DNA from 4 places in the Lactobacillus amylolyticus genome. Region 2 is predicted to be linked to each of the others. Evidence: predicted binding sites of a transcription regulator. Region 2 holds the regulator's gene; each other region holds the start of a gene.
The links. The regulator NrdR, encoded in region 2, represses ribonucleotide reductase genes. The targets are predictions, from matches to a motif close to ACACNATATATNGTGT.
Positions count from the first base shown of each region.

Region 1 (5,509 bases), 650 kb from region 2:
TCTTATGAAGTTGATCACGGAAGTGCCAATCCTTCAATTTACCAGTGATGACGAATTCATTGTCGCCCTGGAAGGCGTTGTAAACAGCGGTGCCACCGATATCCTTCAAGTGGTAAAGCTTAGAAGGCTGCTTGCGGTCAACGAAGTTGATGTTCAAAATTTGAACGTCGTCTTGGTAGCGTTGGTTGTCGTAGTCATTATTCTTTTCGCATTCGTGCATGAAGTCGATTTCGGTTTGTGGAAGAACTTCTTGCCGGCGACGGTTAACTGAAGCAACGTATTCGTCAATTTCATCAACCATTGAAGAAATAATGGCGCCCTTTAAGTGTTGACCATATTTAACGGCGTATTCTTGGACTAAAAGACCGCCCCAGCTTTGACCAATAAGATAGAAGTTGTCCAAGCCCAATTTTTCACGAACTTCATCAACTTCATCCAAGAAGTATTCGTAAGTCAAATATTTTTTAGCAATTTCAGGATCAGAGTAATCAGGTTGATCTGAGTAAAGGGAACCCAATTGATCGTACATTGTAACTTGAACGTCCAAGCCTTGCTTTTTCAATTGCTCAGCAGTGTCTTCCCAATATTCGTGGTTGCCGCCAGGGCCGCCGTGAAGTGCCAACAAGTGGATATCGCCGTGACCTTGAGTGTTGGTCCAAAGGTGATAGCCGTTGTCTAAAGTGATGATTTTAGTACCAGTTTTCATAGAATTCTCCTTTGTTAAATAGTGTTAAATCAATTTTACCACGTTATCGCTGATTAATTGTTTGCAGATAGTGTTGCAAATGAATGCTGTCGTAGCTGATCAAATCGATCATGCATAGATTTTCATATCCGAAGGTTTCGGTGCCGGAAAAATGCGTTCCGTCCAGCAGCTGCAAGGTCATTTCTTCCTGGCTGGCGTTAGCGACCTTGCCGATATTGATGCCATCGTATTCAAAGCTGTCAACTGTCAATAAGTGATCGCTTTTGGCAGTCTGGGCAATTTGCGCAAAAGTAGGCAGCTGGTCAAATTTGCTGGCGAAATCGCTGAGATGATAGCTGTCAAAAATATTATGCTGCTGATTATACATTGCCGCGTAATTTAGATAATTCAAATAGCTGGATTGAGTTGTAATGTTGGCAATCAGGTCTTTATTAAGCAGGGATACGGCTGCAACTTGACCGGCATTGTCCAGTCGATCGATCAAAAAATAGTGCGGGCTTTCATTGACAAGCCAGCCGCGAACGAAGTCATGTTGAAAACGGATGGGACTATCATAGCTGAAATAGATTTGAGCCAGATCAAGGTCATTATTGACATCGCCGCCATCGTTTAAAAAGTTGATGTATTTTTCCAGCAGCTTAAGCCCCACGTCATTGATGACGACTTCAACGATATCATCAATATCGACTGCGCTGCGAATTACATCATCAAAAGTTTTGCTTTTTTCCTCATAAGTAGTCAGCTGTACTTCTTCCTTGTCTAGTCCAACGATGAAGCCACCAATGCTACCGCCATTTTTAAGCCCAAGTTTGATTAAGATCTGCTTGCTGCAAGCAAAATCCAAAATTTTATCCAGATTCTTAAAATGTTGAGCCAGCAGGTCATGGTTGGCTTGGGTTAACTGGTAGGGATCATTGATTTCACCGTTTGCCAGCAAAAAGGAGAAGAGGCGCAAGTAGTCGCTGTCTTCATTTATTTCAGCGATATCGTCGATTTTTAAGAAACGCACACCGTCCTGATTGCCGGCTGGATCAAGTGCAAGGAAGGTCAGCCAGTTTTCGGTTTTGTTTAAGATATAGCCCAATAAAAATGAATTTTCGTCTTCAGAGTGCTGATATATTTCAACAAGTTTAAGTGCCATGTTAACCTCCCACGATTTTATAAATTGTATCTATTATATAGGAACAGTTTGAGAAAAGACACTATTTGCGTGTATAATGATGACAATAGACAGCGGCTTAAGGAGGAATCTATGAGTTTAAAATATGCCAAAAAAGTCAGGTTATCTGCTTCACGCTTTTAGCAGCAATTAAGGCCTGCAATATTGTATTCGTTGCTTATATGATTCAGATCATGCTGAATGCGGCTTCTTCTGGGTCACATGATTACTGGCATTTAGTTCGTTTAGCCCTTTTGACGGGATGCAGATTAAGCAGCTGGCCTATGTGACTAGTTCGGATCACAAAGAGATTTTTAATGATGTGTCTTTAGAAGTAAAACCAGGTGAAAAGGTTTTTCTGATGGCACCGAGCGGTTGAGGCAAAACTACTTTGTTGCGGCTAATGCTTGGACTTAAAAAGCCGAAAGAAGGACAAATCATTTTGAACCACAAAAATGTTAGCGGCAATTGGAAATTCATGAAGCAGGGCTTGATCAACTGGTTAAAGAACACGGCTTAGATGGCTTGGTCGGTGAAGACGGCAATAATTTATCTGGTGGTCAGATTCAGCGAGTTGAAATTGCACGTGTGCTTTTATCAGCTCGACCAATTCTATTAGCAGATGAAGCCACGAGTGCGCTTGATCCTAACTTGTCTTTGGCAATTCATAAGACTTTATTGAAGAATCCGCGAGTAGCCGTGATTGAAGTAGCGCATAAAATTTCTCCAGAAGAAAAAGCGATGTTTGATAAAATCGTTCATTTAGATAAACGCAGCATTGAGACATTAAGATAAAAATGTAGTAAATTATAGGTGTAAAGATTAGTTTTTTAAGGGAGATATTTAAAATGGCAGAACCTAAATGGTTGAAGGATATGAATCCTGATGAATATTTAAAAGAAGACTATGAAGCAAACGGCGAGGCTAAAGCAGGCACGACCATTCATGGCATTGATAAAGATGATCCTGATTGGTTAGATAAGGCTGCCAAGAAGGTTAATGCCGCAGAAGGCAATGACTATGTAAAATTAGATGCTGGTCTGATGACAGTTAACCAATTGAATTGGATGCTTAGAAATACGATTGGTGAAATGACGTTTGTTGACGATAATAACCAGCTTCTTTGGTACAATCGTCCAATTGATCCCAACTATAAGATGCTGGCAAGCAGAAAGCCATCTGATATCGGCAACGGAATCGGTAAGTGTCATCCAAAGCAAGCAACTGCAACTGCTAAGAAAGTTACGCATGCTTTGAGAACGCAGCCAGATGGTCACGATGAGGTTGAAATGCCAGTGCCTAACGGCAATCTGAAAAAATTGATTTACCACCGCTACAAGCGAGTTGAAGATGACGAAGGCAATTACGCTGGTACTTATGAATGGGTTCAAGATATTTATCCATTAGTAAAATACTTCTGCGAAACGACCGGTCAAAAATTAGTGATCGATCCGGATGCAACCACCGGTGCAACTTATCGTAGGAATTCAGATACTGATGCAGTCAGTGGCGCATCAAGCAAAGAAACTGAAAAGAAAACTGAGGAAAAGCCAGATACTTCAACTGGAGCTTCCCAACATGAATAATTGAAAAAGGCAGTCTCTTATGAGGCTGCCTTTTTTAGTTATAGATTGGCTGCTCTTGCACTGCAATGTAAAGATCAGCCATTTGATCATTTCTAAAATTAGATAGTTGGGGATAAACGGAATTGTGGATCGCTTGATAGCCATATGGCATGTGATAATGGATCAGTCTTTTTAAGTGGTGAGTTGGCAAATTGCATTTGTTTTTGATTCTCGTTGAATATTTGCCGACATGATTGCCGTAGAGATCATAGTAAATAAGGTTGATTTGCAGGGGATGTTCTTTTTTCATAAGCAAACCTTTCTGTGAAATATGACATCGTGTCACTTTTAACTAACATTATATGATATTTGGATCTCCTGTCAAAAAATAAAACTGCTGCCAAGGGTAGCAAAAATGTCATCAGAATACAAGTCTTTATTTTTATTTCACACAATACTAAACTAGATGTCGAGGCTTTTTCTGGAAAAAAGCGGAAAAGGCACAAGATGTTGTATATTAGTTCACACCTTGTGAACCTAAAGTATTGAGGAGAGATTTTATGCAAACTAATAAGAATGAGAATTATTTTGTCTGGCTATGGAACCAGCTTAAGGGTTGGCCAATTCAGAACTACTGCTTGTGGTTCTTTGCTTTTGGTTTCCAATTGGCAATTTTATTGCAAACTAAGATGACCAGTGTTACTGTGATTACTTTTATCGGTACTTTATTAGGTACTCTTTGTGTTTTGGCAATTAATGCTACCAAGGCAATTAACGGCTGGTTAGGTTTGATCTCAGCTGCCTGCTTTATTTATGCAGGTTGGTCAGCTAAGAACTACTTATCAATTTTTGAGCAAATTGCTTATATTGCTACCTTGGACTTGCCAGTTATCTTGGCTGTTAAGTCCTGGAATAATGATACCAAGAACCACTTGCGGAAATTTGGCGCTAAGGAATGGGTAATTGCCATCGTTGGTACGCTTGCCGTTTACTTGGTTTCTGGTTTCTTGATTGGCAAATTTACCAATGATCCTCGTCCCTGGATTGATGCAATCAGTTTTGCAATTTCTCTTACTGCTGGCATTATGTGCTTTATGCGTTATAACAACCAATACTTCTGGTGGACAGCCAGCGGCATTTTCCAATTGATTCTTTGGAGCGTAACCTTTGCTCAAGGCGATTCAACTTTAGCCATGGCTGTTAACTCATTGATTTATGTAATTAACGATATTTTAGCCTTTACAGTTTCGCCGTGGTTCAATATGGGTCGACGTCGTGAAGGATTGAAAGAAATCAAAAAATAATTTTTAAAATAAAAACGGATTAAATAAATAGTTAACGATAGTAATATTTATTCGATCATTGAAGCAAATGGGATTTGTTCTCATTTGCTTTTTTGATAGCTGTAAAAATATTAATGGATAAATTAATGGAAAATAATATATTAAGAATATTTAAAAGCGGGTTCAAAGAGATAACATATATTAAATGAATATTATATACTATAAGTGCTAATAAGTGACATAATGTCACACTCCATGTTAATAAATGTTTTTAACAGAAAATGAGGTATAATTTTATGGTTTCAAGAAAAATTTGTTAGAAAAAATCCGCAAAATTGAAGAAAAAAATGAACATCATTCAATTCGCAAATTCGCAATGGGTGCGGCCTCCGTTTTGATTGGTTTGACTTTTATGGGTTCAAACAGTCGTCCTGTAAAATCTTCAAAAACAAAAAAGAATTAATCTGAAATTGTTTTGGTTGAAAGCCAAAGCACTGTATAATTCAGATGATCAAAGAGTTAAAGATGTACGACAAGAATGGCAATTTTAATGGTGATATTCTTTATGCCGATAAGGACAACGAATTGCTTTATGATGGTAAATTTGAAAATGATGTTGAAAAACAATTAGTAATCAGCCTTTGGGGCGATAAGATTCGCTTTAGCAATGAATTGGGCTCAGCTTGGGAAACATTTTCAACAACTGTTCCTAAGTTGACCTTCGAAGGTGAAAAGTCGGTTGAGACTACTAAGCCAGAAGGGATTACGATTACTTGGCAGCCAGGTGAATTGGTAT
Region 1 covers NZ_CP031835.1:1,178,283-1,183,791, reverse strand. Annotated here, with positions in the region: gene D0Z64_RS06115 (prolyl aminopeptidase) at 1-706, opposite strand, end outside; gene D0Z64_RS06110 (hypothetical protein) at 750-1,847, opposite strand; partial or broken gene D0Z64_RS06105 (ABC transporter ATP-binding protein) at 2,119-2,660, shown strand; gene D0Z64_RS06100 (PAS domain-containing protein) at 2,714-3,451, shown strand; gene D0Z64_RS06095 (hypothetical protein) at 3,486-3,740, opposite strand; gene pnuC (nicotinamide riboside transporter PnuC) at 3,991-4,734, shown strand; gene D0Z64_RS06085 (YSIRK-type signal peptide-containing protein) at 5,027-5,176, shown strand; gene D0Z64_RS06080 (hypothetical protein) at 5,239-5,509, shown strand, end outside.
Region 1: the regulator NrdR is predicted to act here: its motif matches at 3,931-3,946, upstream of pnuC (nicotinamide riboside transporter PnuC).

Region 2 (5,509 bases):
GAACTCACCAAAGCAATTAGGTCACATTTTGTTTGAAAAGCTTGGTTTGCCAGTCATCAAGAAGACCAAGACTGGTTATTCAACTGCAGTTGAAGTACTTGATCAATTGAAGACGCAAAGCCCAATCGTTAGCGAAATTTTGGACTATCGTCAAATTGCCAAGATTCAATCTACCTATGTAAAGGGTCTGCTTGACGTCATTCAACCAGATGGCCGCGTGCACACACGTTACTTGCAGACTTTGACTGCAACTGGTCGACTTTCTAGTGTGGATCCTAACTTGCAAAACATCCCTACCCGCACCGAAGAAGGAAAGCAAATCAGAAAGGCCTTCGTGCCAAGTGAACCAGACGGCTACATCTTCTCTTGCGACTATTCACAAGTTGAGCTTCGTGTCTTGGCCCATGTTTCTGGTGATCAAAACATGCAAGAAGCCTTCAAGACCGGGTATGACATCCACTCACACACCGCGATGAAGATCTTCCACTTGGATTCACCTGATCAGGTAACGCCACTGATGCGTCGTCATGCCAAGGCAGTTAATTTCGGAATTGTTTATGGAATTTCCGATTACGGCCTTTCAAAGAATTTAGGTATTTCAAGAAAACGAGCTAAGGAATTTATTGATAATTACTTTGAACAGTATCCACAGATTCGTGACTACATGGATAAAGCAGTTCAAGAAGCACGTGAAAAAGGCTATGCTGAAACCATCATGCACCGCCGTCGCTATTTGCCTGATATCCATGCTAAGAACTTCAATGTCAGAAGTTTTGCGGAAAGAACAGCAATTAATTCACCAATTCAAGGTTCAGCTGCAGATATCATCAAGATTGCGATGATTAATATGCAAAAGAAGCTTGAAGAAATGCACTTGAAGACCAAGATGGTGTTACAGGTTCACGATGAATTGATTTTTGATGTTCCTAAAGATGAATTAGAGACAGTGAAGAAAATCGTGCCAGAAGTTATGCAATCTGCCGTCAGACTTGATGTGCCACTAATTGCTGACTCTGGTTGGGGTCATAACTGGTACGATGCAAAGTAGGTGATTTAATTGCCAGAAATGCCGGAAGTTGAAACAGTTAGACGAACTTTGATTCCTTTAGTTAAAGGAAAAACGATCAAAAAAGTGACCCTTTGGTATCCCAAAATAGTCGCTACCGATCACCAACAGTTTATTGATGAGCTGCCAGGCAAAAAGATTTTAGATATTGATCGTTATGCCAAATATCTTTTGATCAGATTGAGTGATAATTTGACGATTGTATCGCATCTGCGTATGGAAGGAAAATATCATTTAACTACGCCTGATGCGCCTAACGATAAGCATGACCACGTGCAATTTGAATTTACAGATGGCACGGCGCTTCGCTACAACGACGTCCGCAAATTTGGCCGCATGCAGCTGATTTTAACGGGGACAGAACGGCAAACGACAGGAATTGGCAAATTAGGGTATGAGCCTAATTCTAAAGAATTTACGGAAGCCTATTTTATTGCCAAGTTAAAGCGCAAGCATAAAAATATAAAAAATACTTTGCTTGATCAATCAATCGTTGCTGGTTTAGGCAATATTTATGTTGATGAAGTTTTATGGCAGAGCAAAATTCACCCGCTAAGCATTGCTTCAAAAATTCCAGAAGATAAAGTAAAAGAACTGCACACGAAAATCAATCATGAAATTTCCATTGCTATTAAAATGCGCGGGACTACAGTCCATACTTATCTGGATGCTAACGGTAATGCAGGCGGATTTCAAAAAATGCTGCAGGTTTATGGTCATGTCGGCGAGGCTTGCCCAAACTGCGGCAATAAATTTGAAAAAATCAAAGTTAATGGCCGTGGAACCACATTTTGTCCACATTGTCAGGTGAACTATCAATGACTTTAGTTTTAGGTTTAACCGGTGGAATTGCGACAGGTAAAAGCACCGCGGATAATTTCTTTAAAAAACATCATATTCCAATCGTTGATTCCGATAAAATTGCACATCATATTTATGATCCAGGCAAACAGGGATATAACGAAGTTGTGACAGAGTTCTCGTCTGCAATTCTGGATTCAGACAAAAAGATTAATCGCAAAAGGCTCGGAGAAATTGTTTTTCATAATCCGCAAAAAATGCAGCGGTTGGATGAAATAACACATCCCCTGATTTATCAAGAAGTAGTAAATAAGCTAAACAAGTATCGCGAACAGGCAGAAAAGATTGTCGTTTTTGATGCGCCTTTACTATATGAAACAGGGGGCCAAAGGTTGTGTGACTTCGTATTAGTGATTAGTTTGCCTGAAAGTTTACAGCTAAAGCGATTGATGGAACGCAATAATTTAACTGAAAGTCAAGCGCAAGCCAGAATTGACAGTCAAATGCCATTAGCAAAAAAGATTGCCAAGGCGGACTTTGTAGTGGATAATACTGGTACAATAGATGAATTAGAAGAGAAATTAAAAGAAATCTTATTGAAAGTTGAAGCAGAGGGATAATTATGGAATGTCCAAATTGTCATCATAATTCTTCACGTGTGATTGACTCGCGCCCAAGTGATGAAAATCGTGCAATTAGACGTCGGCGCGAGTGTGAAAATTGCGGTTTTCGTTTTACTACTTTTGAGAGAGTTGAAACCGCACCATTATTAGTTATCAAGAATGATGGTACCCGTGAGCCATTTAACCGGGAAAAGATTTTGCATGGTGTAATGGCTGCAGGACAAAAACGTCCGATTTCCAGTGAACAATTCGAACACTTGACGGACGATGTTGAAAATAAAATCAGAAAGCAAGGCGTAAGCGAAATTTCATCCAAGAAGATTGGACAGTTCGTGATGGATGATTTGGCTAATATTGACGATGTTGCATACATTCGTTTTGCCTCTATTTACCGTGAATTTAAAGATATGTCTAGTTTCATGAAAACAATGGAAGACATGATGGCCAAACGAGAGAAGGATAATAATTAATGTTTGAGACAGCTGATCCCAAGCAGCCCTTTTATGTGCTGAATCAAATTGATCTTTTTCCAGATGATGAGCAAATTCTGATTAAACTTTATCAGCCCTTGGTTGGTTCGACAGCAATTGCTTTATATCAAACCTTAATTCAAAATTTTAATCCATATTCCATTTTGTCAGATGCTCAGGGAATCTATTCTCTACAAGAGCAGCTGGACTGCAATTTAAAGTTGCTTTTCCGCTCTTTGCACAAGTTGGAAGCTGTCGGATTAGTTCAGACTTACTTAGTTGATAATGTTGTTAATCAGGTTTTGGCCTTTAAATTGTTAAAAGTTCCTAGCTCACAAGAATTTTTTTCTACGCAGCTATTGGCTAGTCTGCTGAAAGAAAAGGTTGGCAACACGGCTTTTCACAGTTTAAGTCATTATTTTGCCAAGAAAACCAGAAGTCGACAAAAAAAAGTCAAAAATGCTCGCGATATTTCGGCTTCATTTATTGAAGTCTTTCATCTGCCGGGGGATGAAGCAATTAATCCGTCAACAGAAGTAATCCAAGCAGCTCAAGAAAATACGGCACCAAAGGTAAAAACCGCAGAAGTTAATCAAAACGATCATGTTGACTGGGGCTTTATGAAAGATCAATTTGCCCGTTACAGCATTCCAAGTTCTGAAATTGATCATAAGAAGGCGCAGATCTTGGGCGTAATGCAGACCTATGGCTTAGACGAACAAGAATTTATTGATGAAAGTCTGCCTAGTTTGCACGGTCAACAGGAATTGGACTTGCGGAAAATAGAGAATTTGATCGCCGAAAATTACCGCAGCTCCCATACCCGTAAACAGGTTAATCATGAATTAACACAGGATAGCAATCAGGCAAGACCAGTCAAAGTATCAACTGATAAGCAAAAACTGCTGCAAGACGCAACTCAGATGTCACCGGCTGAATTTTTGTATCAAATTAAAGCTGATAAGGGCGGTTTTGCAAGTCCAGGCGAAAAACGGACTCTGAATGTTTTGCGCAGCCAATATGGCCTGCCAAGCGATTTGATCAACGTTTTGGTCTATGCCTGCTTAACTTACGATTCAATGGTATCGCCCAATTTGGCATATCGGATTGCCAATGATTGGCTGCAGCATGGTATTGCATCGGCACCGCAGGCGTTGCAATATCTGGAGAAAAGACAGGAAAAGCGGAGCAAAAAGCCGCAACGCTATGGCTATAATCAACCTAAGCACGTTGAAAAGGGAACTGATTGGAGCAAGAAAAAAGCCAAGACAGATTCCAATGTCAATTCAGAAGATTTAAAGAATTTCTTCAAGAACTTAGAAGATCAGAATGGATCAAAGTAGGTGAGTAATAATGCAACCGATTGGTGATGTGATCAATAAAATCGTGAAAAAACGCAATTTGGGCGATCAAGGTGAGTTGCAAACAGAGATTCTGCATAATCCTGCAGTACGAGATTTTTTAATTAAAAATAAGAATAAAATTGATAAAAACATGGTCAAAACTTCCATGCCGAATTTATTCGAATTTTATTCACAGCTGCAGGATCCCAATAAGGTGATGGCGGGTTATGAGCCCGAACTCTTCTTAAATGGCAAGGTGATCGACGTTCGCTACCGGCCAACTGCTGAAAAAATTGAAGCAGATATGGAAAAAAACACCAAAGCGCATTTGCAGCTAATCGACTTGCCTGAACGGTTGCATGATGTCCGTCTGAGTGAGATTGAGATTGACAAGGGACGAAAAGAAGCTCTAACTCAGATTGGTGAGTTCTTGAAAAAATATAGCAAGAATCCTCATCAGCAAGGCCTGTATCTCTCTGGCGATTTTGGCCGAGGAAAGACCTATATTTTGGCTGGACTAGCAAATCAAGTTGCCCAAAGCGGCAAAAACGTAATCTTTTTGCATGTACCGACTTTTATTGCAGGCTTATCAAGTCACTTTGAAGATAATAGTTTGCAAGCTGAGATTAAACGCGTTGCGGAATGCGATCTTTTGATTTTAGATGATATTGGAGCAGAAACATTAAGTCCATGGTCTAGAGATGATGTTTTAGGCGTAATTTTGCAGGCAAGAATGGACAATGTTTTGCCTACTTTCTTCTCTTCTAATCTTGATATGGAGGCTTTAGAAGAGCATTTTGCCGAAACAAAAAATAGTTTAGATAAGGTTAAAGCTGCGAGAATTATGCAGCGGATTCGCTTTTTGGCTAGAGAAGTTATTGTTTCTGGTCCAAATCGCAGAAAAATTTAAAATTAGGACTTGATTAGAAAATGGGAGCGCGTATAATATCAGTTAATGAAAGAGATATGACGACTTTCGTCTCAGAGAGAAGAACCTAGTTCTGGAAGTTCTTCATTAGAAAGTCGTCCCGACTCTTTCGCTCCCAAAATACAATAAAATGGGTGAGCTCCTTTATCAGTTCATACGAGAGGCTAGACGTACGCTAGTCTGAATTTTGGGTGGAACCACGCTAATTAACGTCCCAGTGCTGTATGGCACTGGGGCTTTTTTATTTTTCTGGAGGAAAATAATGAGTTTTTCAATTA
Region 2 covers NZ_CP031835.1:427,332-432,840, forward strand. Annotated here, with positions in the region: gene polA (DNA polymerase I) at 1-1,048, shown strand, start outside; gene mutM (DNA-formamidopyrimidine glycosylase) at 1,058-1,888, shown strand; gene coaE (dephospho-CoA kinase) at 1,885-2,487, shown strand; gene nrdR (transcriptional regulator NrdR) at 2,490-2,960, shown strand; gene D0Z64_RS02235 (DnaD domain protein) at 2,960-4,303, shown strand; gene dnaI (primosomal protein DnaI) at 4,314-5,213, shown strand; gene thrS (threonine--tRNA ligase) at 5,494-5,509, shown strand, end outside.

Region 3 (5,509 bases), 380 kb from region 2:
AGTTTAGCTACAGTACCTGAAGGCTTAACAGTTGTGTGCTTGATCGAAGTGTTGCAGCCTAAAACATCGCTGTAATCTTTATCAGCTTTAACAACTGCTTTATAAAGGCCATCGAAGGTCTTTACGATTTCTGGATCATAGATTGGCTTCTTAATTGCTGCACCAGTTTCAGGATCTTTAGCATCTTCCCAACCGGTAACAACACGGTGACCAAAGCGTGACAAGATCCAGTCTTGAATACCAGACATTGAAATACCGATACGACGATTCTTTTGAATAATCTTTCTTGATATTTCCCAATCGTAGTGACTGAAGGTTACACGCTTAGCAAAACGAACAGCTAAAGCAAAGGCTTCTTTTAAGTCCCAGCCTTGTTTTTCAGCAACATAAGGGAAGACTTCAAACAAGTTGCATGGTTCACCGTTAGATAAGGAAATTTCGCCACATGGGTTTGTTCCTTCGACGTTATCATCGATGCCAGCTTGGTAACCATCGACAATTCGGCCGTAGTTGCGAGAAAGTTCAAGATTAAAAACGCCAGGTTCACCATTATGCAAAATTCCGTCGGCAATTGGACCGTAATTATCGAATTTAGAATCAATTGCAACACTGTTATTTGATGCCCAACGGTGGTGGTAAAGCTTATCTTTATCTTGCTTCATCTTAATGAAGTCTTGGTCGTCATTTGAACCCAAAGCAAGTTCAGCAGAACGACGAACGTTACCAGCAACAACTGTCTTACCAATCAAGTTGCAGATATCAGTTGCGTCAACGGCAGTTAATTTTTCACCGGCCTTAGGATTGATAACCTTATTAATATCAAAGAACATTTCAACTAAAGGCATTGGACCTGAAGCAGTGCCGCCGAAGCCATGAATCTTAGTACCGTAAGGGCGAATGTTGCTGATATCTAAGACTAACTTCTTTTTGCCCTCAGGATTAGTAGCATTGAAGTGCATATCAATCAGTCGAGCATTTGCCAAAACCCAGCCTTCGCGAGTATCAGGCAATTCGTAGTAAACGTAATCGTCTTTATCTTGATTTTGCTTTTGCCATTCTTCTTTATCAGTAGCACCTAATTTAACAGAAGCATCATATGATTTGCTCTTTTTATCGATAACTACTGTTAAATCGATCTTTTGATCAACTTTAGGAATTTGCTTGATGTTGTCTTTTACAACTGAAAAGCCAACGCCGCCGCCCTTCATTAATTGATCGAAGAGGAATGAAAATGGCATTGAAACAGCTACATCTTTTTGGCTTAAATATGATGGTCTGATATGACTATCGCCATAATTTTGTGGACGAATAGCGATAAACCAGCAGTTATTCAAAGAATCACCGTTACGCTTTTGGTAGTCAGTACCGGAAATCCAAAGGTTACGACCGGATGGTGTAGCAGATAGACCATAGGTTAAGCGGAACAATTTTTGAGCTTCATTGGTTAATTGAGCAACAACTTCTTCAGAAGGATTGTCGGCTAATCGTGGATCGAGATTAATGTTTCCTTCAATTACTCGTTTAACAGTTTCGTCCCAGTTTTCAGAACGGTTTTTGTCGTTTAACCAGCGAGAATAGGTTCTCTTATAAGTGACCCAACCTAATTCACCCCAATGGGGCTTAACTTCTCGTTTTACTTGATCAATAAATTTTTGATCTAATTTAATAACTTTCATCCCACAACTCTCCTATATAAGTTAGTTACAAGTGTTTCACAAATACACAATTTGTTGATGACAGAATGTAGAATACCACAAGATATTGTATTGTAAACAAAAATATTTTAGCATGATTAAGTTCAAAAAATGCAATTCGTTGTCTCCGTAAGGATTTATATAAGAAAAAAATCGTACATAATTAAGAGAAATATCTGAGATTTTTTAATTTTTAATGGTAAAAATCTCAGAAGAAGTGTGTAACAAAAAGATAGTAGTTTTCTTTGTAATTTATTAGGCATAAAATAGGGCTCAAGCATCGTATATCTACAATTAAGGGAGGTTTATTTATGGAAAATGCTTGGCAAAGATTCAAGCAAAACGTACCGCTTAGAAGATTTGTGGTCTTGTTGGTAATCATTGCTCTTTTATATGAGATGCGAGCAATGATGAACACAATTTTGCTAACTTTTATTTTTACTTATCTGGTTGTTCATTTAATTAGGTTGGTTCAAAGACATATTCCAAAAATTCCATCGGGTGTAATTGTGTCAATCACATATATTTTGATTCTGCTGTGTCTATACTTCGCTGTAACGATTTATTTGCCGATGCTAGTTAAACAGATCAGTAAGATGTTTAAATCCGTCTTGGCCTTTTATGAGAGCGACAGCATGACAGGAATTATGCGATACGTAAGCCGCTATGTTAATAGAAATGAATTGGTGACTCAAGCTAAAACAGGGATGAGCGTCATGATGAAGACGTTAACCAGTGTTGGTACTTTAACGGTTTCGATTTTCATGTCACTAATTTTAAGTTTCTTCTATACGATTGAATTGAAGAAAATGAATGAGTTCTCTAATTTGTTTGTAAAAAGCGGAATTTTTAAGTGGTTCTTTGAAGATGTCCGCTATTTTGGCAGAAAGTTTACGAATACGTTCGGGGTTGTCCTTGAAGCACAGTTTTTCATCGCCCTCTGCAATACCGCATTAACAATGATTTGTTTAGCCTTTATGAAAATGCCGCAAATTATTGCATTAGGATTAATGGTCTTCATTTTGAGTTTGATCCCAGTTGCTGGCGTGATCATTTCACTGATTCCGCTAAGTATTGTGGGCTACTCAGTAGGCGGCATTCGCTACGTGATTTATATTTTCATTATGATCATGATTATTCACACCGTTGAAGCCTATGTCTTAAATCCTAAGTTCATGGCCAGCAAGACTGAATTACCAATTTTCTACACATTCTTGGTTTTGCTTGTGGCAGAACATTTCTGGGGCACCTGGGGCTTGATCGTAGGTGTGCCAATCTTTACTTTCTTCTTGGATGTTTTAGGCATTAAGCCAACTAAAAAGAGTAAGAAGAAGGCAGTTCTAAAATGAGATTATTACTGACAGGCGATAGCATCATCGCACGCAATGAAGGCAAAGAAGAGCCGCATATTAACTGGAATTTAAAAAAGATGTTACCTGACGTAGAAATTGAAAATACTGCAGTGTCGGGGATCAATTCAGGTGCGTTTTTTGCAAGACTTAATGAATTAGTTTTGAGCGTGAAAAAGTGCGATAACTTGGTAATTTTACTTGGGACTAATGATCTGGCAACGCATAAGCAGGTGCCGTTAACGCAATTTAAGCAAAATATGGAATTGATTTGTTCAGCGATAATTTGTGCATATTATCCGCCACATGTTTTGCTTGTTTCGCCACCCGCCGTTGATGAGGAAAAGCAGCTTGTGCGCGATAATGCTTTAGTAGAAAAATATGCCAAAGCAGTCGAAGAAGTCGCTCAGGAATATCATTTTAGATATGCGGATTTATGTCAGGCGATGCTAGATGCAGGGGACATCAAGGAGACTGCCCAAGGAATGAAAAATGATGGTTTGCACTTTGGGGATGCAGGCTATGAGATATTAGCTAAATTGATTGTTAAAAATTTGAAGAGCATGTAAAAAAGAGGCCGAAAGGCCTCTTTATTTTTATTCAATTAAATTATCTTATTGCCGCAAACAACAATCCACCCATGGCTACCAGAGCCAGGAATGGGATGAGCAAGTATGCATAAAATACGAAAATCAATCCGGCAATGAGCAAGAAGCCGAAAATCTTGATTAAGCCAACCCCCAACTTGAAGAAAAGCCAAATCAAGAAAATTGTTAACAAAAGTGAAAGCATAGTTTCATACCTCCATAATCTATGAGAATATTTTACTACCAAGAGATGGAGAGAGCGTAGATTAAGTATGCCGATTTTAGAAAAAATCAAGAAATGTTTATGCAATTAAGTTACCGTTAACAGAGCAAATTATATTGAAAGCTCTTTCTGAAATCGATATCATTTAAAACATGAAAGCGATTTAGATGGAAGGAGAAAGAGAACTTGAAACAAGAAAAATCAGGTTTACCAACGCTAGCCGCTTCCACTATTTGGATGATTAGCTTGGGTTATTTAGGCGTACAAATTGCATTTACTTTGGAAACTTCACAAATGAGTAGAATTTTCCAAACTTTAGGGGCTGACCCAACAAAATTAGGTTGGTTCTTCATTTTGCCACCACTTGCTGGTCTGGTGGTGCAACCAGGAATCGGATCCTTATCAGATCGTACTTGGATTCCTAAAATCGGGAGAAGATTGCCATATTTATTGATTGGGATGATTTTTGCCGTTATCACGATGGTCATTTTGCCCAACGTCGGTAGTTTCGGTTTAGGATATGGATCCTTAGAAGCACTTATCTTTGGTGCTGTCGCAATTGCTGTTTTGGATGTCGCTTCTAACATGGCGATGCAACCATTTAAGATGATGATCGGTGATATGGTCAACGACGATCAAAAGTCATATGCTTATGGAATTCAGAGTATGCTTTCCAACTTTGGTGCCGTAATTGCTGCATTCTTCCCATTCTTGCTAACCAGCTTGGGTGTTGCCAACACCGCTAAGAAGGGTGTAGTGCCACAATCAGTTGTCATTTCATTCTATGTTGGTGCAGCTGTTTTGGTAATTACTTCATTGTTCACCATCTTCAGAGTTCATGAATATGATCCAGAAACTTATGCTCGTTACCACGGTATCAAGGAATCAGATAACAAAGAAGGTGGCGGTTGGATTGAATTGCTAAAGAAAGCGCCAAAAGTATTTTGGCAAGTTTCATTAGTCCAATTTTTCAGCTGGATTTCATTCCAATACCTTTCAACTTATGCAACTGGTGCGATTGCGCAAAACGTATGAAACACCACTTCCGCTTCTTCAGCAGGCTACCAAATTGCAGGTAACTGGTTCGGCGTATTGACTGCTGTTCAATCAATTGCGGCTGTAATTTGGTCATATGTTTTGGCTAAAGTACCAAACAATTGTCATAAGTTAGGCTACGGCTTAAGTTTGGCATTAGGTGCAATTGGCTACGCTTCAATTTTCTTGGTTCATTCACAAATGCTGCTGATTCTTTCATTCATTTTAATCGGAATCAGCTGGGCAGGGATGAACACTTATCCATTGACTATGGTATCTAACGCTTTATCAGGTAAACACATGGGAACCTACCTTGGCTTATTCAACTGTTCAATTTGTTTGCCACAGATTGTCGCTTCATTACTCAGCTTTATCATCTTCCCAATGGTAGGTAACTCAATGCCAGCTATGATGTTAATCACTGGTATTTCAGGATTCTTAGCTGCTTTATCAGTTATCAGCATTAAAGAAACCTACGTAAAATAATTTAGACCAAAATAAAAATGCATGAAGTCAGAATTTGGCTTCGTGCATTTTTTAGTTATTCATTTTGTTAGATCTGAATATTTTTATTAATCCTTAACAACATCCTTAGTGTCTAACCATTTATTGCCACTGATC
Region 3 covers NZ_CP031835.1:43,344-48,852, forward strand. Annotated here, with positions in the region: gene nrdJ (ribonucleoside-triphosphate reductase, adenosylcobalamin-dependent) at 1-1,676, opposite strand, end outside; gene D0Z64_RS00240 (AI-2E family transporter) at 2,006-3,043, shown strand; gene D0Z64_RS00245 (SGNH/GDSL hydrolase family protein) at 3,040-3,612, shown strand; gene D0Z64_RS00250 (hypothetical protein) at 3,653-3,835, opposite strand; partial or broken gene D0Z64_RS00255 (SLC45 family MFS transporter) at 4,091-5,374, shown strand; gene D0Z64_RS00260 (hypothetical protein) at 5,461-5,509, opposite strand, start outside.
Region 3: the regulator NrdR is predicted to act here: its motif matches at 1,752-1,767, upstream of nrdJ (ribonucleoside-triphosphate reductase, adenosylcobalamin-dependent).

Region 4 (5,509 bases), 460 kb from region 2:
GTACCAAGAACGGAACCAACCATCATCGCACTTGAGTCAGCAGTTAAAGCTTTACCGATACGTGGCATCTTATTGTTTTTCATAAAGCCAGCTTGTTGGGCCAAACCAATCAAAGTACCGGCTGTATCAAAGAAGGTAACTAATAAGAAGGTCAAAACAACAACCCACATTTGAACGGTATTAATATCTTTAATGTGGAAAACAGCTTGACCAAAAGTTGGAGCCAAACTTGGAGCTACGGAAATTACCTTATGTGGAAGGGCAATTTGTCCAGTGCAAATACCGAAAACAGCAGATAAAATCATTCCGATGAAGATTGCACCAGGCACTTTCAAAATCATTAAGACAACCGTTACAATCAAACCAAAAATGGTGATCCAAACGAGTGGATCGTGGAAGGAGCCTAAACCAACCAAGGTTGATTTGTTAGCAACAATCAGCTTACTATTTTGCAAACCTAAAAAGGCAATAAACAAACCGATACCAGATGAAATAGCAAACTTCAAATCAGCTGGAATTGCGTCAATGATCTTTTCTCTCAACTTGAACAAAGTAATCAAAATGAAGATGAAAGAAGCAACAAAAACGCTGGCCAGCGCAGTTTGCCAGGAAACATGCATGCCTACACAGACGGTATAAGCAAAGAAAGCATTGATTCCTAGAGCAGGTGCTTCACCGATTGGATAGTTGGCGACAATCCCCATAATTGCAGTACCAAGTGCTGCGGCAAGGGCAGTAGCAGTGAAAACTGCACCGGTATTCATACCAGAAGCACCTAAAACATTAGGATTAACAAATAAAATATAAGACATGCTGATAAAAGTAGTTAAACCGGCCAAAAATTCGGTTTTAACTGTCGTCTTATATTTATCAAGCTGAAAATAAGACTTAATAAAATTCATTTTTATCCCCCGTATATAATGTTCGTGTTTTTATCCCAATTCAACAACTCTTTTACTCTATCATTCTCATATAAAAATGTAAACACGAATTATGAAAGAAATCTTATTAAAAATAGTTATTTATTGTTTGGACTTATTTCTTCGATTGAATAAAATAATTGACTTTCCGGTGATTCAACCGCTAAAATAACTTCATTCACTTACTTTTAGATAATACAAACATAGGGAGAAAAAATTTATGAATATTGTGTATATGCTGCTACCGGCACTGGCTTGGGGCATTTTGCCGCTTGCCGTTGCACGGATTAATGGGAAACCGATTAATCAGATTTTCGGAACTGCAGTTGGAACGTTAATCGTTGGATTAATTACCTTGCCTTTTATCAAGGCTGCTACTGCTCTTGATGGCAAAACATTTTTGATGGCTGCTTTGGCTGGTGCCTTTTGGGTAGTGGGCCAATTAGGTCAGTATACTGGATATGCCAAGATCGGTGTTTCTGAAACAATGCCAATCTCAACTGGTTTGCAATTAATCGGAACTTCATTGGTTGGGGTTGTGATTTTTGGAGAATGGGCTTCAACTAATGCTAAAATTTGGGGCTTTATCGGAATTGCTCTTTTAATTGTGGGAGCAATCCTTACCTCTGTTTCAGCTTCCGGCACAAGTGAAGGCAGTGAAAAGAATCAAGTCGGCACTATTATCATGTTGGTCTGCACCACGCTTGGTTTTATCATTTACAACGCAATTCCACGTGCTTTGAGCGCATCTGGTTTAGCAATTTTCTTCCCAGAATCAGTTGGGATGGTTGTTGCAGTTTTAATTTATCTGCTATTTACCAAGCAAATGAAAGAAATAAAGTCAAAAAGCAGCCGGCAAAGCCTGCTTGCTGGTTTCATCTTTTCAATTGCGGCAACGACCTATATCTTGTCAGTTAAAGATAATGGCGTTAACACGGCATTCGTTGTTTCTCAACTTTCAGTAGTTATTTCTACCTTAGGCGGAATGATTTTCTTGCATGAAAAGAAGAGCAAGGAGGCTATATTCTTTACTATTACTGGTTTGATTTTAATTTTTGCTGGTGCAATTTTAACTACTATCATGCATTAATTTCATTAAATAAAAATTCCTGCGAGAATATAATCTTGCAGGAGTTTTTTTATGCTTCGATTTGAATATCGGTCGATTTATTCCAGTTGAGTGGCAATTTGCCGATAGATTTCAATTTAGCAACGATTTGATCCAAGACGATCTCACGGTCCTTCTCAGAAGCTATAAAATCAAACTTGTCACCATCGATTTCCATCTTAGGTGAATGATCATATTTTTCATACCATGGCTTGTAGTAGCTTAATAAACGCTTATAGTAGTCTTCTAGCGTTGAATCGTAACTAAGCTGTTCATACGGACGACCACGTTTTTGAATTCGTTTGATCATCGTATCATATGAAACATTAATGTGAACAAGCAAATCTGGGTTCTTCTTCGGCATCCGCTTCAATTCGCCCATCATATTGTTCAATAATTCATAGTAGGTATCTACTTCTTCTTGTGTGGCACGACCAATATCTGCGTTCATTTGGAAAAATAAGGCATCTTCATAAATTGAACGGTCAAGTACGTTATTATCTGCGGTTAAGGCTTCTTTGATACTGTGAAAACGCGTATTTAAAAAATATACTTGAAGCAAGAATGCGTACTTTTTTGGATCAGCATAAAAGAGTGGCAGAACAGGGTTGTCGTCAACACTTTCGTAGAATGGCTTAGTTCCTAAATATCTAGCTAAAATACTGGTTAAACTGGATTTACCGGCTCCAATTGGCCCGCTTAAAACAATAACTGTCATCACGTTCCTTCTTTTTTATTTCATTCATTAAGACTATAAGTTACCGATTTGGTGCAACTTATCATCAATTTCATTTAATACTTCTCGTTGAGCACCCATGTTGGTGACAAAATCAAGCTTATTACCATCGATCATCATCTTAGGAGATGCGTCATAGTGTTCATACCATGGTTCGTAGTACTTCAAAAGGCGAGCATAGTAGTCCTTTAAACCTGGATCAGTGCTGATTTGTTCAAAGGATCTGCCGCGCTTCTTGATTCTAGCAAGCATAGTATCAAGAGAAACATGGATGTAGATAAGCAAATCTGGCTTTTTGCTTGGATTGCCAGGCGTGTCTTCCATCATGTTTTCAAGCAAATCGTCGTAGATCTTGAACTCAGTTGGATCGGCAATCTTGCTATCCACGTTCATCTTGAAGAAAAGTGCATCTTCATAAATTGAACGGTCAGAAACGCTGTTCTTTTCTTGAACTGCTTGATTAATTTGAGCTAAGCGGTGGTTGAGCAGATAAGTATTAAGCAAGAAGGTATAACGCTTCATATCCTTGTAGTATAGGGGAAGAACGGGATTGTTATCGACGCCTTCATAAAATGCTTGCGTACCTAGATGTTCGGCTAAAATACTGGTTAAACTGGATTTTCCGGCTCCAATGGGCCCACTTAAGACAATAACTTGAATCACACTCTTTCTTCAACACAATATGTAGAACATTAAATAGTTTAATACGATATATTGGGTCTAACAAGCAATTTTTTAATTCTGTTAAACGGTAAAAAGTCAAGTTCTGGATTTGTATTTTGAGTAGAAATCGAATAGAAATAAAAATACCAGCTAAGCATTTTTGCTTAACTGGCATTTCTTATCATAAATTTTGTTTAGTTCTTATACTTATCGTCAAGTTCTTTGGCAGCTGCCTTGTCAACGATTACCGTTACGTCAGCATGCTTTTGCAAAATTGATGCAGGAACATCTTCAGTGATTGGACCTTCGATCATTTCTTTAACGGCATGAGCTTTCTTTTCGCCAAAAGCCATCAAAACGATCTTCTTAGAAGCCATAATGTTGGCTGGACCCATACAGATAGCACTCTTTGGCACTTCATCAATATTGTCAAAGAAGCGAGAGTTGGCCTTGATTGTATTTTCAGTCAACTTAACTTCGTGGGTGCCGATTTCAAATGAAGTACCTGGTTCGTTAAAAGCAATGTGACCATTGCGACCGATACCTAACAGTTGAATGTCGATTGGGTTGTCCTTAATGATTTGATCGTATTTTTTACAAAAAGCAGGAATATCTTTTGCCATTCCATCTGGAATATAAGTCTTCTTGAATGGCTTTTTATCAAATAAATGTTTTTGCATAAAGTAATGATAACTTTGAGGATTATCTGGCTTTAAACCAACGTATTCATCCAGGTTAATACTAGTAAGACCAGAGCAGTTAAGATCGCTTTTTACCCAGTTTTGGTAAAGAGTTTCTGGAGTAGAACCAGTAGCAAGGCCTAAAACCTTGGCTCCGTCTTTAATCCCTTTTTCGAAAATTTCAAATGCTTTAGCTCCGCCTTCAATTTGGTCTTCTGTAACAATAACTTTTATCATGAATAAATCCTCCTTTATTTACTGGTCTAGTCCATTATAAAGTGGTCTATGCCATTTTGTCAATCGAAAAATGTAGTAAAATCTAAGTGAGGTGAAAAAGATGGACTTAACTGGCTTAGGGATAGGTACCTGGAATATAGGTGAAGATCCTAAAAAGAAAAAAGACGAAATTGCAGCAATTAGATATGGATTAGATAATGGCATTAAGATTATTGATACTGCCGAGATGTATGGTGAAGGCAAAAGCGAAACCTTGGTTGGTCAAGCAATTAAAGGTTATGATCGTAGCCAAATATATCTTATTTCTAAGTTTTACCCTTATCATGCAACGCCTAAACTTGAGCGCAAAAGTCTTGAAGCTAGTCTTAAGAGATTAGGAACGGACTACTTAGACTTATACTTGCTTCATTGGCGGGGCAGTCACCGGTTATCAGATACGATTCGTGGATTGGAAGATCTAAAAAAGGAAGGTCTGATTCGGCAATGGGGTGTTTCAAACTTTGATACTCCTGATATGAAAGAACTTTTTTCCGTACCAGGTGGTCGAGCATGCTTTGCCAATGAAGACTTGTATAACTTGGATCACCGCGGCGTTGAATATGATCTATTGCCATGGCAAGAGGAAAATAAGGTTAACTTTATTGGCTACTCGCCATTCAATTCAGGCAAAGGCAATACGATCAGAATTACGCATAATTTAAAGACTGTAGCGCGTGATCATGATGCTACGCCACACCAAATAATGCTTGCTTGGGCCCTGCGCAGTGGGAAAATTTTATCAATTCCTAAATCAGGCAAGGTTAGTCATATGAAGGAAAATATTGCAGCACAAGAAATTAAACTTAACGATGATGAATTGCGGTTAATCAATTCTGATTTTCCACAACCGACTCACAAGCTGCCACTCGATATGATATAAAGAAAAAGCCGTCTTTCCAGATTGGAAAGGCGACTTTTTCTTTAAAGATATTCAGCTTTATTTTATGACTTTTTCACATAAAAGTTAATGGAGCTGTTTTATTCGCTTCTAAGAGCGATTGCGGCATCCTTTTTGGCTGCCATTCTTGCTGGCAAGTGTCCACCGATTAATGTCAAAACAGTAGAGATGATGATCAGATAAAGCGCGTGAAGCGGATTTAATTGAGCTACGTTTGCCAAGTCAGTT
Region 4 covers NZ_CP031835.1:1,366,978-1,372,486, reverse strand. Annotated here, with positions in the region: gene D0Z64_RS07090 (NCS2 family permease) at 1-902, opposite strand, end outside; gene D0Z64_RS07085 (GRP family sugar transporter) at 1,141-2,010, shown strand; gene D0Z64_RS07080 (deoxynucleoside kinase) at 2,060-2,746, opposite strand; gene D0Z64_RS07075 (deoxynucleoside kinase) at 2,780-3,427, opposite strand; gene nagB (glucosamine-6-phosphate deaminase) at 3,622-4,341, opposite strand; gene D0Z64_RS07065 (aldo/keto reductase) at 4,445-5,263, shown strand; gene D0Z64_RS07060 (ABC transporter ATP-binding protein/permease) at 5,362-5,509, opposite strand, start outside.
Region 4: the regulator NrdR is predicted to act here: its motif matches at 3,469-3,484, upstream of D0Z64_RS07075 (deoxynucleoside kinase).